Regions from separate parts of the Enterobacter sp. Taxon_8 genome, predicted to be linked through region 2. Evidence: predicted binding sites of a transcription regulator. Region 2 holds the regulator's gene; each other region holds the start of a gene.

Region 1 (4,491 bases), 1.8 Mb from region 2:
TTTCTCCTTACGATATCTGGCCCGCGGCCATACTCTCCCTGATGGGGCTTCAGGGTCTGACCCTGAACCGTCGTCCGGTACAGGCTGCCGCTATCGGCTACTTCTGGGGACTGGGGCTGTTTGGCTCAGGTATTAACTGGGTCTACGTCAGCATCGCCCAGTTTGGCGGTATGCCTGGCCCGGTAAACGTCTTCCTGGTGGTCCTGCTCGCCGCGTATCTCTCGCTTTATACCGGCCTGTTCGCCGGCATCCTTTCTCGCCTGTGGCCCAAAACCACTTGGCTGCGCGTCGCCATTGCCGCACCGGTGGTCTGGCAAATCACGGAGTTCCTGCGCGGCTGGGTGCTGACCGGCTTCCCGTGGCTGCAGTTCGGCTACAGTCAGATTGACGGCCCGCTCAAGGGCCTGGCGCCGGTCATGGGCGTTGAGGCCATTAACTTCCTGCTGATGGTGGTCAGCGGCCTGCTGGTCCTGGCGCTGGTCACGCGCGGCTGGAAGCCGCTGGTTGTGGCGCTGGTGCTGTTCGCCCTGCCCTTCCCGCTGCGCTATATCCAGTGGTTCACGCCTGAGCCCGCGCGCGCCATGCAGGTTTCCATGGTTCAGGGGAACATCCCGCAGTCCATGAAGTGGGACGAGAAAGAGCTGCTGAACACGCTGAAGATCTACGCCAACGCCACCGAAGAGGTGATGGGTAAATCGCAGCTGATTATCTGGCCGGAGTCTGCCATTCCCGATCTGGAGATCAACCAGCAGCCGTTCCTCAACATGATGAACGACCTGCTGCTCTCGCGTGGCAGCACGCTAATCACCGGGATTGTCGATGCACGTCTGAATCAGCAGAACCGCTACGACACCTACAACACCATCATTACGCTCGGAAAAGACAGCGAATACAGCTACCACTCCACTGACCGGTACAACAAGAACCATCTGGTGCCGTTCGGTGAATTTGTCCCGCTGGAGTCGATTCTGCGCCCGCTGGCCCCGTTCTTCGACCTGCCGATGTCCTCCTTCAGCCGCGGCCCGTACGTACAGCCTCAGCTGCACGCGCACGGCGCAGCCCTGACGGCGGCTATCTGCTACGAAATCATCCTCGGCGAGCAGGTGCGTGATAACTTCCGCCCTGATACAGACTATCTGCTGACCATCTCCAACGATGCCTGGTTTGGTAAGTCTATCGGCCCGTGGCAGCACTTCCAGATGGCACGTATGCGCTCTCTGGAGCTGGCGCGTCCGCTGCTGCGCAGCACCAACAACGGCATCACCGCCGTGATTGGTCCGCAGGGTGAAATCCAGGCGATGATCCCGCAGTTTACCCGAGAGGTGCTGACCACGAATGTCACGCCAACCACAGGCCTGACTCCATATGCGCGCACCGGCAACTGGCCGCTGTGGATCCTGACCGCGCTATTCGGCTTTGGCGCGGTGCTGATGAGCCTGCGCCAGCGTCGTAAATAACCTTCCCTTCTGTTGCCGGGTGGCGGCTACGCCTTACCCGGCAATCCCTCCCAAATCTTAAAACTGGCACGCCTATTGCTTTGTTTATTCAGGTAAACGCAGTTTGGCTTAACGTGCAACTTTGTCGCACCAGCGTAGATCACCGGCAGCACCGTAACGGTGCAACGGGAGATATTTGCCTCTGAATGGTGCGGCGCGCTTCGCAAAAATAAACAATAACGCAGCAAAATCTTTACATTAAGCCAGACTAAATGTTAACAAGCTTGCATAACACTGCACTCGCATTGCGCGAGATATAACAACATCACAATGGGTATCAATGCGTCGCTGGCGCTGATAAAAAAGGAGTTGGGTATGCAATTACGTAAACTGGCCACAGCAATGCTGGTTATGGGAATGTCTGCAGGCGTGGTTCACGCTGAAGATGCGCCTGCAGCAGGCAGTACTCTCGACAAGATTGCCAAAAACGGCGTTATCGTGGTCGGCCACCGTGAATCTTCTGTCCCGTTCTCTTACTACGACAACACGCAAAAAGTCGTGGGCTATTCACAGGATTACTCCAACGCCATCGTTGAAGCCGTGAAGAAAAAGCTGAACAAACCTGACCTGCAGGTGAAGCTGATCCCAATCACTTCACAGAACCGTATTCCACTGCTGCAAAACGGCACCTTTGACTTCGAGTGTGGCTCCACCACTAACAACCTGGAGCGTCAGAAACAGGCTGCTTTCTCTGACACCATCTTTGTCGTGGGTACCCGCCTGCTGACGAAGAAAGGCGGTGAGATCAAAGACTTCGCTGACCTGAAAGGTAAAGCGGTTGTCGTGACCTCCGGTACCACGTCAGAAGTGCTGCTCCACAAGCTGAACGACGAGAAGAAAATGGACATGCGCATCATCAGCGCGAAAGACCATGGCGACTCCTTCCGTACCCTGGAAAGCGGTCGTGCCGTCGCATTTATGATGGATGACGCCCTGCTGGCGGGCGAGCGTGCGAAAGCGAAAAAACCAGACAACTGGGATATCGTCGGTACCGCGCAGTCGAAAGAAGCCTACGGCTGTATGCTGCGTAAAGACGATCCGCAGTTTAAAAAGCTGATCGATGACACCATCGCTCAGGTGCAGACCTCCGGCGAAGCGGAAAAATGGTTCGACAAATGGTTCAAGAACCCGATTCCACCGAAAAACCTGAACATGAATTTTGAACTGTCTGACGACATGAAAGCGCTGTTCAAATCTCCAAATGACAAGGCTCTTAACTAATTAGAACAACAGGGGCGGGATCTCCTGCCCTCTCGATTGTCGGGAAGCATGGACAGACTATACGTTGAGTGGTCGTTCCCCACTCAGCGCGAAAAATGAGCTTCTCACCAATCTTCGAGGGTAGCGCTGCTACCCTTTTTTTTCTGGAGTTTATTATGTCAATCGACTGGAACTGGGGCATATTCCTGCAACAAGCCCCGTTCGGCAACACCACCTATCTTGGCTGGCTGTGGAGCGGCTTTCAGGTCACCGTGGCATTATCGATAACGGCGTGGATTATCGCGTTTCTTGTCGGTTCTTTGTTCGGTATTCTGCGCACCGTCCCTAACCGCTTTCTTTCAACACTTGGCACCCTGTATGTGGAACTGTTCCGTAACGTTCCGCTGATCGTGCAATTCTTTACCTGGTATCTGGTTATCCCGGAACTGCTGCCGGAAAATATTGGCATGTGGTTCAAGTCGGAACTGGATCCGAACGTGCAGTTTTTTGTCTCCTCCATGATGTGTCTGGGGCTGTTTACCGCTGCGCGCGTTTGCGAGCAGGTGCGTGCCGCCATTCAGTCATTGCCGCGCGGACAAAAAAATGCGGGCCTGGCGATGGGCCTGACGCTGCCCCAAACCTACCGCTACGTGCTGCTGCCAAACGCCTACCGCGTTATCGTTCCACCGATGACCTCAGAGATGATGAACCTGGTGAAAAACTCGGCCATCGCCTCGACTATCGGCCTGGTCGATATGGCCGCGCAGGCGGGCAAACTGCTGGATTACTCCGCTCACGCGTGGGAATCCTTCACCGCGATCACGCTCGCGTATGTTCTGATTAACGCTTTCATCATGCTGGTGATGAACCTGGTTGAACGCAAAATTCGCCTGCCGGGCAACATGGGGGGCAAATAATGTACGAATTTGACTGGAGTTCTGTCGTTCCATCCATGCCTTACCTGCTTGATGGACTGATGATTACCTTAAAAATCACCGTCATTGCCATCATCGTCGGTATCGTCTGGGGCACCCTGCTGGCCGTCATGCGCCTGTCGAGCTTTAAGCCGCTCGCATGGTTTGCAACCGCCTACGTTAACGTGTTCCGTTCCATCCCGCTGGTGATGGTGCTGTTGTGGTTTTACCTGATTGTGCCCGGCTTCCTGCAAAACGTGCTGGGGCTGTCGCCGAAAACCGATATCCGTCTGATCTCCGCCATGGTGGCGTTCTCAATGTTTGAGGCCGCTTACTACTCTGAGATTATCCGAGCGGGCATTCAGAGTATCTCCCGTGGGCAATCCAGCGCCGCGCTGGCCCTGGGGATGACGCACTGGCAGTCCATGCAGCTCATTATTCTGCCGCAGGCGTTTCGCGCCATGGTTCCGCTCCTGCTTACCCAGGGTATCGTGTTGTTCCAGGATACCTCGCTGGTCTACGTTCTGAGTCTGGCAGACTTTTTCCGTACCGCGTCAACCATCGGCGAACGTGATGGTACGCAGGTTGAGATGGTGCTCTTTGCGGGTGCGGTCTATTTTGTGATTAGTTTAAGCGCGTCGCTGTTGGTCAGCTGGCTGAAGAAAAGGACGGTATAATGATTTCCCTGAAAAATGTTTCTAAATGGTATGGGCACTTTCAGGTGCTGACCGACTGCTCCACCGAGGTAAAAAAAGGTGATGTGGTAGTGGTGTGCGGGCCGTCCGGTTCCGGTAAATCGACGCTGATCAAAACTGTTAACGGACTGGAGCCGGTCCAGCAGGGTGAGATCGTCGTCAACGGCACCAAAGTCAACGACAAGA
Region 2 (4,491 bases):
AAGGCCGCGACGGGTTTGTCCAGGCCGGTCATGGGACGCAGCTTCGGATCCCAGTGCGGGTTCGGCAGGAAGCGCACGTCGAAAACATAATCCGCATCAATCGGGATACCGTGCTTGAAGCCAAAGGATTCGAACACCATCGTCAGTTCACGCTCGCGTTTACCCAATAACCGGGTGCGCAGCATTTCTGCCAGCTCGTGAACGGACATCTCAGAGGTGTCGACAATCAGGTCGGCACGAGAACGCAGCGGCTCCAGCAGGTCGCTCTCTTCATCGATAGCACTCTCCAGAGAGAGGTTCTTACTGGAAAGCGGGTGCAAGCGACGGGTATCGCTGTAGCGACGGATTAGCGTATTGCGGTCTGCATCAAGGAACAGCAGCTGAGGCGAGAACGTGTCAGGCAGGTTGCTCATTGCCTGTTCGAAGATCTCTGGCGATTCAGGCATGTTACGGACGTCGATACTGACGGCTGCAGAGGTTTGTCTCTCCGCCAGCGTGCGGGCCAGATCGGGCAACAACACGACCGGCAGGTTATCGACGCAGTAAAAACCCATGTCTTCCAGCGCGCGCAGAGCAACGGATTTCCCCGACCCTGAACGGCCACTGACAATCATCAGCACCATGTTCCGTTTCTCCTCAGGACAACAGATGTGAAGGCCATCTCCTGGTTATGCATCATCCTGATTGCCTTCTGCTTCAGTGATAATTTGGTAGAGCTCTTCATCACTTTGGGCCGAGCGCAGTCGACGGCAAATGGTTTTATCGGCCAGACGTTTTGCGACCAGCGACAGCGTATGCAGGTGGGTTTTCGTCTGATCGGCAGGCACCAGCAGCGCGAAAAGGAGATCGACGGGCTGGTTATCAATGGCATCGAAGGCGATGGGTGTTTCAAGCTGCACAAACACACCAACGGCACGCAGGGTATCCTCTTCCAGTTTGCCGTGTGGGATCGCGATGCCGTTGCCGATACCGGTACTGCCCATTTTTTCACGGGTCAGAATCGCTTCGAACACCACCTGCGGCGGCAGGCCCAGCTGTTTAGCAGCCAGTTCACTGATGATCTCCAGCGCACGTTTTTTGCTCTGGCAGTGAACCGCACTGCGGGTACATTCCTGGTTAAGGACATTGCTCAGTTGAAGAGCGGAATCGTTGTTCATCATAATTTCACCTAAGCGCTAACTGTACAAATGGCCTGTTGTGTTTCACAACAGGCCGTCCTGCACCCGTTAACTGCCCGGACAATTAGTGTTGTTTCAGTTTATCTTTATGTTTATTGAGCTGTCGCGCAAGCTTATCAATCAAGCCGTCGATAGCAGCGTACATGTCTTGCCCTTCCGCACTGGCATGCAGTTCACCCCCGTTAACATGCAGGGTGGCATCCGAGATATGAGTCACTTTCTCCACTTTCAACACAATATAGACCTGATTGATCCTTTCGAAATACTGCTCGAGTTTTGCAAACTTCGCGTTCACGAATTCGCGTAAAGCCTCAGTAATTTCGACGTTTTGTCCAGTGATGTTGAGCTGCATAGTGTCTTCCTTATCGGTTGTGTCAGACCAGCTGTTTACGCTGGTTGGACGGCGGAATGGATAAAGACTCTCGATACTTCGCAACAGTACGACGTGCCACCATAATACCCTGATCGGACAGCATGGTGGTTAACTTACTGTCGCTTAGCGGCTTCGCGGGGTTCTCCGCGGCGATCAACTTCTTCACCAGGGCACGAATGGCCGTTGACGACGCTTCGCCGCCGCCCTCGGTATTCACATGGCTGGAGAAGAAATACTTAAGCTCAAAAATACCGCGTGGACTGTGCAGATACTTCTGCGTGGTGACACGGGAAATGGTTGATTCATGCATCTCGACGGCCTGGGCGATATCCGCCAGCACCATCGGTTTCATATACTCTTCGCCCTGCTCAAAGAAAGCCTGCTGCTGTTCGACAATACAGCGGCTGACGCGTAGCAGCGTATCATTTCGGCTCTCAAGACTTTTGATCAGCCATCGCGCTTCCTGAAGATTGCTACGAATATATTGATTGTCGGAGTCGTTACGCACGCTGGTGCACATGGAGGCATACTGCTGGTTGATTTGCAGGCGAGGGATGCTGTCTGAATTCAGTTCAACGACCCAGCGGCCATTGTGTTTTCTGACCAGCACGTCCGGAATAACGTACTCAGGCTCGCTGGTCTGGATTGACTGTCCCGGGCGTGGATCGAGTGACTGGATCAGATTCACCGCTTCTTTCAGCACATCTTCTTTCAGGCGCGTGACGCGCATCAGGGTGCGGAAATCGTGGTTCGCCAGCAGATCCAGGTGATCGCTGATGATCACGCGCGCCTCGTCGAGCCATGGCGTCTCTTTGCTGAACTGAGAAAGCTGGATTAGCAGGCAGTCGCGCAGATCTTTTGCGGCTACGCCTACCGGATCGAAACGCTGGATGCGCTTCAGAACGGCTTCAACTTCCTCAAGCTCTATCTCTTCGTCGCCCATGCTTTCCAGAATATCGTCAAGCGTGACGGTCAAATAGCCGGTGTCGTCAACGGCATCGACAATTGAGGTGGCAATCGCGCGGTCGGTATCGGAGAAGGGAGTGAGTTCCACCTGCCACATCAGGTAATCCTGCAGCGACTGAGTGGTTTCTCCCTGATAGACCGGTAGCTCATCATCCTGGTAGTCCGCACGCGTACCGGAAGGCGTTCCGGCGGTGTAGATTTCATCCCAGCTGGCATCCAGCGGAAGCTCGTCGGGCATCTCTTTTTGTTCGAGTGCGTCGGCGGTATCAAGCGCTTCAGTGTCCTGTGACTGCTGAGTATCTACCTCGTCATGAAGATCGGTTTGTTCCAGCAGGGGGTTGCTGTCCAGCGCCTGCTGGAGCTCCTGCTGAAGTTCTAACGTGGACAGTTGCAACAGGCGAATTGCCTGCTGTAGCTGCGGCGTCATCGCCAGTTGTTGGCTGAGCCTTAATTGCAAACCTTGCTTCATGTTCAGAGCATTTTTCTCCGGTTCGGCGTTACGTTACCTCTACCCTATCAGAGTCTGAAGTCTTCCCCAAGATAGACGCGCTTAACATGATCGTCTTCGAGGATCTGCTGCGGCGTACCGTGGGCGATCAGATTGCCCTGGCTCACAATATACGCGCGTTCACATACGGCCAGCGTTTCTCGGACGTTGTGGTCGGTGATCAGTACGCCAAGCCCGCTGTCGCGCAAGTGTTCAATGATACGTTTAATGTCGATAACCGAGATCGGGTCAACACCCGCAAATGGTTCATCCAGAAGGATAAATTTAGGGTTTGCGGCCAGCGCACGCGCGATCTCAACGCGACGACGTTCGCCCCCGGAGAGTGCCTGACCGAGGCTGTCGCGCAGATGCTCAATGTGGAACTCTTCCATCAGCTCGTTGGCACGATCCTGACGCTGTTCGCTGGTCAGATCGTTACGAATTTGCAGGACCGCCATCAGGTTGTCGTAAACGCTAAGACGACGGAAAATGGAGGCTTCCTGCGGCAGATAGCCGATCCCGCGACGCGCGCGCGCGTGAAGCGGCAGAAGACTGATGTCTTCATCGTCAATGATTATGTTGCCGGCATCGCGCGGCACAATGCCAACGACCATGTAGAAGGTTGTCGTTTTACCCGCACCGTTAGGGCCAAGCAGCCCCACGATTTCGCCAGAGTTGACGGTCAAACTGACATCTTCTACGACACGGCGGCCCTTATAGGCCTTCGCGAGGTTTTTTGCAGTTAATGTTGCCATAACGGATTAGTTACTCTTCTTCTGTGCCGGGGCCTGGCCCTTGCCTTTGTCCTGCAGCTGCGACGGAACCAGTACGGTCGTGACGCGTTTACCTTTCTCGCTGGAGGCCTGCATTTTTTGCTCTTTCACCAGATAGGTGATTTGGTCGCCGGTAATGTTGCTGTCCAGCTGTTCCAGATACGCGTTTCCGGTCAGGATTACCAGGTCCTTCGCCAGCTCGTAGTGCATATGCGAGGCGCGGCCTTTTACCGGCTTGCCATTGTCCTGCATCTGGTAGAAGGTTGCCGGGTTGCCGTAACCATCAATGATCTCTTTGCCCTGCTCGCCACCCGGACGGGTCACGACCACTTTGTCAGCGTTAATTTTGATGGTGCCCTGGGTCATGACGACGTTACCCGTGAAGGTGACGACGTTACCCTGCATATCGAGAGACTGGGTGTCGGACTCGATATGAATCGGCTGGTCGGTATCGCCCGTTACAGCAAGCGCGGGGAGACTGGTCACCAGCATCGCGCTGGCGATAATTACTTTAAGGCTGAGTTTGTTTGTTTTGAATTTCATAGGAGGTTCTAACCTTTTCAATCAGCTCGGCGTTCTTGCTGCGTAAGTTCCCGCGCATTCTCAAACCGCTGGAATTAAATGTTGTGCCATACAGTGTGACCAGATCCTGCGACGTCACGTCCTGGGTTACCAGGTTGATCTGGGCATTATCCGTCGTAATTTTTCGCAGTT
Region 3 (4,491 bases), 1.2 Mb from region 2:
AACCCCTGATAGGTGGCGAAGAACACCCCGGCAATGCCCGCGGTCGACGCGCCCAGCGTAAAGGCGGAAAGCTTAACCAGAACATGATTCAGCCCCATTGAGCGGCAGGCAATTTCGTCTTCACGCAGCGCTTCCCACGCCCGACCAATCGGCATTCGCGTCAGGCGGTGCTTAATGTAGAGCACCAGCATCACCACCAGGAACAGCACCGCGTAGATAAAAATAAACTTCATGTTCGGGTTGTAGGTCAGGTGGAAAAATTCGTGGAAGGGCACGCCGCCTTCTTTCGCGCGTCGTCCAAATTCCAGGCCGAAAAAAGTGGGGGGAGGGGCCGACACGCCGTTGGGTCCGCCGGTGAAGGTCAGCCAGTTGTTCAGTATCAGGCGAATAATCTCCCCGAACCCGAGGGTGACGATGGCCAGATAGTCACCGTGCATGCGCAGTACCGGGAAACCGAGCAGGGCGCCTGCGGCGGCGGCCATGATCGCCGCCAGCGGCAGCATGCTCCAGAAGCCTAAGCCGAGATACTGGTACCCCAGCGCCAGACCGTACGCCCCAATCGCGTAGAACGCGACATATCCCAGATCCAGCAGACCGGCCAGACCCACGACGATGTTCAGCCCCAGACCGAGAAGCACGTAGATCAGCCCGAGAATGGCGACGGTCAGCACATATTTAGTGGCAACAAACGGAAAGCAAATCGCAAGAGCAATCACCAGAGGAATAATCCAGCGCATGCGGCTTTTGTATTCCGGTGGACGGACATATACGCCTGCGCTATCGGCTTCGAAGCGTGCCTGGAAACGGGCGCCCGCGGCGGTACCTAAAAAGGCGCTCAACAGAAAACGTCCGAGCATTACGGTGCCAACCATCCAGGCCAGGCGCTGCCCGGCGAAGGTAAAGCTGTACCCGTCCAGCACCACGCCCGCGATGGGACCGAAGATAATCAGCGCAACCAGCCCGGAAAAGATCGCGTCCAGCATGCAGCGTTTAAGTGAAAAGCCGTGTGATGTCATCATTCTCTCCTTCACACCTTGGCCACAACCGGGCGCCCGAGCAGTCCCTGGGGACGGAAAATAAGGATCATGACCAGCAGGCCGAACGAGAAGACGTCTTTATAGTCCGAGTTCACCATGCCCGAGAACTGGGCTTCCGCCACGCCCAGGATAAGGCCACCGAGCATGGCGCCAGGGAGGGAGCCGATGCCGCCGAGTACCGCCGCCGTAAAGGCTTTAATGCCGATCACGAACCCGACGTAGAAATCAAAGGTGCCGTAGTTCATGGTGATCAGTACCCCCGCCAGGCCCGCCATCGCCGCGCCGATAACAAAGACAAGCGAAATAATCCGGTCGGTGTTAATCCCCAGAATGGAGGCCATCTTACGATCCTGCTGGACCGCGCGGCACATTCGCCCCAGCCGGGTACGATTGATTATCCAGGTGAGCACCAGCATGCCGGCAAACGAGGCCAACAGAATAAACACTTTGGTGTAGGTTATCTGCACGAACCCGTCGCCCAGATGCAGGCGAATCACGCCGTCCAGCATGGTCGGCACCCCTTGCTGGCGCGGGCCCTGGCTCAGCTGCGCGTAGTTTTGCAGGATAAGCGACATCCCGATGGCGGAGATCAGCGGCGCCAGGCGCGTGGAGTTACGCAGCGGCTTGTAGGCGATACGCTCGATGGTCCAGCCGTACACCCCGGTGACCACAATCGTGAACACCAGCGTCCCGAGGATCAGCAGCGGGAAGGACTGCAGTCCGAAGAACGAGAGCAGCGCCAGGCCAATGGCGCAGAGATAGGCGGAAATCATATACACTTCGCCGTGGGCGAAATTAATCATGCCGATAATGCCGTACACCATGGTATAGCCGATGGCGATCAGGCCGTAGACGGAACCCAGCGTTAAGCCATTGATTAACTGTTGCAGGAAGAATGTACTCATCTTAGCGCGCTCGTTTTATAGGCCGCGCGAGACGCGCAGCCTGATGTTTATTACGCGCCGACGGGTAGGCCCGCCGACGTTGAGCGTGACTCCGTCCCGTTACTGCACTTCCTTATATTTTCCTTTGTCGTCCCACTGGTAAACAACGTAGTCAGACACTTTCAGATCGCCTTTGCTGTCCCAGGCTTTTTTGCCCATCACCGTGTCGACGGAATTGGCCTTCAGCCACTCGCTGGCTTTGGCAGAGTCCTTGCCGCCGGTGGCCTTGAAGGCCGCGGCAATGGCCTGTACGGAGGCATAGGAGTAAAGGGTGTAACCTTCCGGCTCGAATTTACCGGCGCGGAATTTCTCGATTACCGCTTTACCGTCCGGGATCAGGCGCGGGTCTTTACCGAAGGTCATGTAAATGCCGTTGGTGTACTGCGGGCCGCCCGCCGCGGTCACCATCTCCTCGTTGACGATACAGTCACCGGAGAAGAATTTGGCCTGCACGCCCTGTTCACGCATCTGGCGAACCAGCGGACCGGCTTCCGGGTGACAGCCACCGAAGAATACGACGTCCGGTTTTTGCGCGCCGATCTTGGTGACCAGCGCGTTAAAGTCTTTTTCACCGCGGGATAACCCTTCGTACATCACATCCTGAACCCCGCGTTTCGCCAGCGCCGCTTTGGTGGCGTCAGCCAGACCCTGACCATAGGTGTCTTTGTCGTGAATAATCACCACGCGCTTGGCTTTCAGCTTGTCGATGATGAAGTCGCTGGCAACCTGGCCCTGCTGGTCGTCGCGGCCGCACATGCGGAACATGTCGCTCATACCGCGTTCGGTAATCAGCGGGTTAGTGGAGCCGGGGGTAATCGCAATAATACCTGCGTCGCTATACACCTCGGAGGCGGGCATGGTGGAAGAGGAGCAGAAATGGCCGACCACGGCGTTGACTTTATCCTGGTCAACTAAACGGTTAGCGACGGCCACGGCCTGCTTGGGCTCGCAGGCATCATCCCCCTGAACCAGTTTGATCTTCTCGCCATTAATGCCGCCTGCGGCATTAATGTCTTCAGCGGCCTGCGTTGCGCCGTGCCAGTACTGATCGCCATAGGTGGCATTCGGACCCGTGAACGGCCCGGCCACGCCAATCACAATATCTGCCCGGGCGGAAAACGCCGTCACCAGGCAACCGGCCAACACAAGAGAAAGAGGAGTTCTGATAAATTTCAGCGACATTATTATGTTCCTTAGCAAAGAGGTTTTTGCACCACGGCGTAAACCCGAACGCCCGACGGCGCAGCCAATCCGAAACACGAGCAAGAACAAAATGCACTAAACGAACAAGATACAGACGGCATCCTGCATATTACGGCGAGATTTCCCTGCGCAGAGACGCGCGAAGAACGTTAAGCAAAAACGTTGCCAGAATGGTTAACCCATTGACGGGCATGTGACATGTTTGAGTATAGAGCGCCGCGTTATGCCGCCTTAGGGGAGGAGAAGAAATTACAGCGGAGATCACATATCGTTAACAATAAAGCCCATAAGTTGTGCAAAGGTCACGGTTTGCACGTTTTTGCAGCAATAAAGACCTAAACTTCAGCCCGGAGAGGGGTGAGATATGTGTTAGGATCGTTTCCTTTTTTGCAGGAGTATCAGCGATGACTGAAGGCCCATTGAATGAAAGCGAAATGGCGTGGCTTGAAGAGACGTTAATGTCTTACGGTCATGATGACGCGTCCGTGATTGACGTGTCCGAACTGGACGGCATGCTTACCGCAGTGCTTTCCGGTCCTGTTGTCGTTGAGCCAGATGCCTGGCTGGTGGCGGTGTGGGGGGGCGAGAAGTACATTCCGCGCTGGAAAAACGATCGTGAGATGAACCGTTTTATCGATCTCTGCTTTAAGCACATGAACGATATTGCCGAGCGTCTGAGCGAATACCCGGATCAGTTCGAACCGATGTTTGGCTATAACGATGTGGACGGTGAGAGTTATACCGTGGTGGAAGAGTGGTGCTATGGCTACATGCGCGGTGTGGCTCTGACGGACTGGTCAGCCTTGCCGGAAGCCCTGAAGGCCGATCTTGATGTGATTGCGCTGCACGGGACGGAAGAGAACAGCGACAAGCTGGATGAACTGTCCGAAGAGGAATATATCGCCAGCATCGAGAGCATCCAGCCTGCGGCGCTGCGCCTGTATAATTACTGGGTAAACAACCCGCAGCAGCCGGAAGCGAAGAAGCCGATTGTGAACGGCACGAAGGTCGGGCGTAACGATCCGTGTCCTTGCGGCAGCGGGAAGAAGTTTAAGAGCTGCTGTTTGCACTGAAACATTTTTGTGGCTTTGGTTCGTTCACCTTAAGACCAGTAGAAGGTAATACGTTCTTAACCTGTGAACGATATAAGGGGCCGTCGAGGCCCCTTATATGGCAAGGCGTAGCAGACCGAGAATAAGCTGAATGTCTATTGTTGCTCATCGAATATCTTTGATCTATACACCCCGAAGTGCTTAGTTGTATTCTTGTATTGTCATATATCTTTCTGGTGTTTATCTTTTCATTTA

Evidence for each region. Region 2 encodes sigma-54, which starts transcription at its own class of promoters, with help from an activator protein. Its sites were predicted from a motif close to GTTGGCACANNTTTCGCTNT; they were not measured.
Region 1: a site for sigma-54 is predicted at 1,520-1,539, ahead of AC4IBF_RS15655 (amino acid ABC transporter substrate-binding protein). Genes of this name have one in related genera too.
Region 3: a site for sigma-54 is predicted at 3,335-3,354, ahead of AC4IBF_RS08145 (branched-chain amino acid ABC transporter substrate-binding protein). Genes of this name have one in related genera too.

Annotation. Positions count from the first base shown of each region.
Region 1 is NZ_CM177989.1:3,277,984-3,282,474, forward strand. It holds gene lnt (apolipoprotein N-acyltransferase) at 1-1,457, shown strand, start outside; gene AC4IBF_RS15655 (amino acid ABC transporter substrate-binding protein) at 1,812-2,717, shown strand; gene gltJ (glutamate/aspartate ABC transporter permease GltJ) at 2,873-3,613, shown strand; gene gltK (glutamate/aspartate ABC transporter permease GltK) at 3,613-4,287, shown strand; gene AC4IBF_RS15670 (amino acid ABC transporter ATP-binding protein) at 4,287-4,491, shown strand, end outside.
Region 2 is NZ_CM177989.1:519,948-524,438, forward strand. It holds gene rapZ (RNase adapter RapZ) at 1-623, opposite strand, end outside; gene ptsN (PTS IIA-like nitrogen regulatory protein PtsN) at 669-1,160, opposite strand; gene hpf (ribosome hibernation promoting factor) at 1,243-1,530, opposite strand; gene rpoN (RNA polymerase factor sigma-54) at 1,553-2,986, opposite strand; gene lptB (LPS export ABC transporter ATP-binding protein) at 3,034-3,759, opposite strand; gene lptA (lipopolysaccharide ABC transporter substrate-binding protein LptA) at 3,766-4,320, opposite strand; gene lptC (LPS export ABC transporter periplasmic protein LptC) at 4,289-4,491, opposite strand, start outside.
Region 3 is NZ_CM177989.1:1,717,619-1,722,109, forward strand. It holds gene livM (high-affinity branched-chain amino acid ABC transporter permease LivM) at 1-1,016, opposite strand, end outside; gene AC4IBF_RS08140 (ABC transporter permease subunit) at 1,028-1,942, opposite strand; gene AC4IBF_RS08145 (branched-chain amino acid ABC transporter substrate-binding protein) at 2,042-3,163, opposite strand; gene AC4IBF_RS08150 (YecA/YgfB family protein) at 3,589-4,257, shown strand.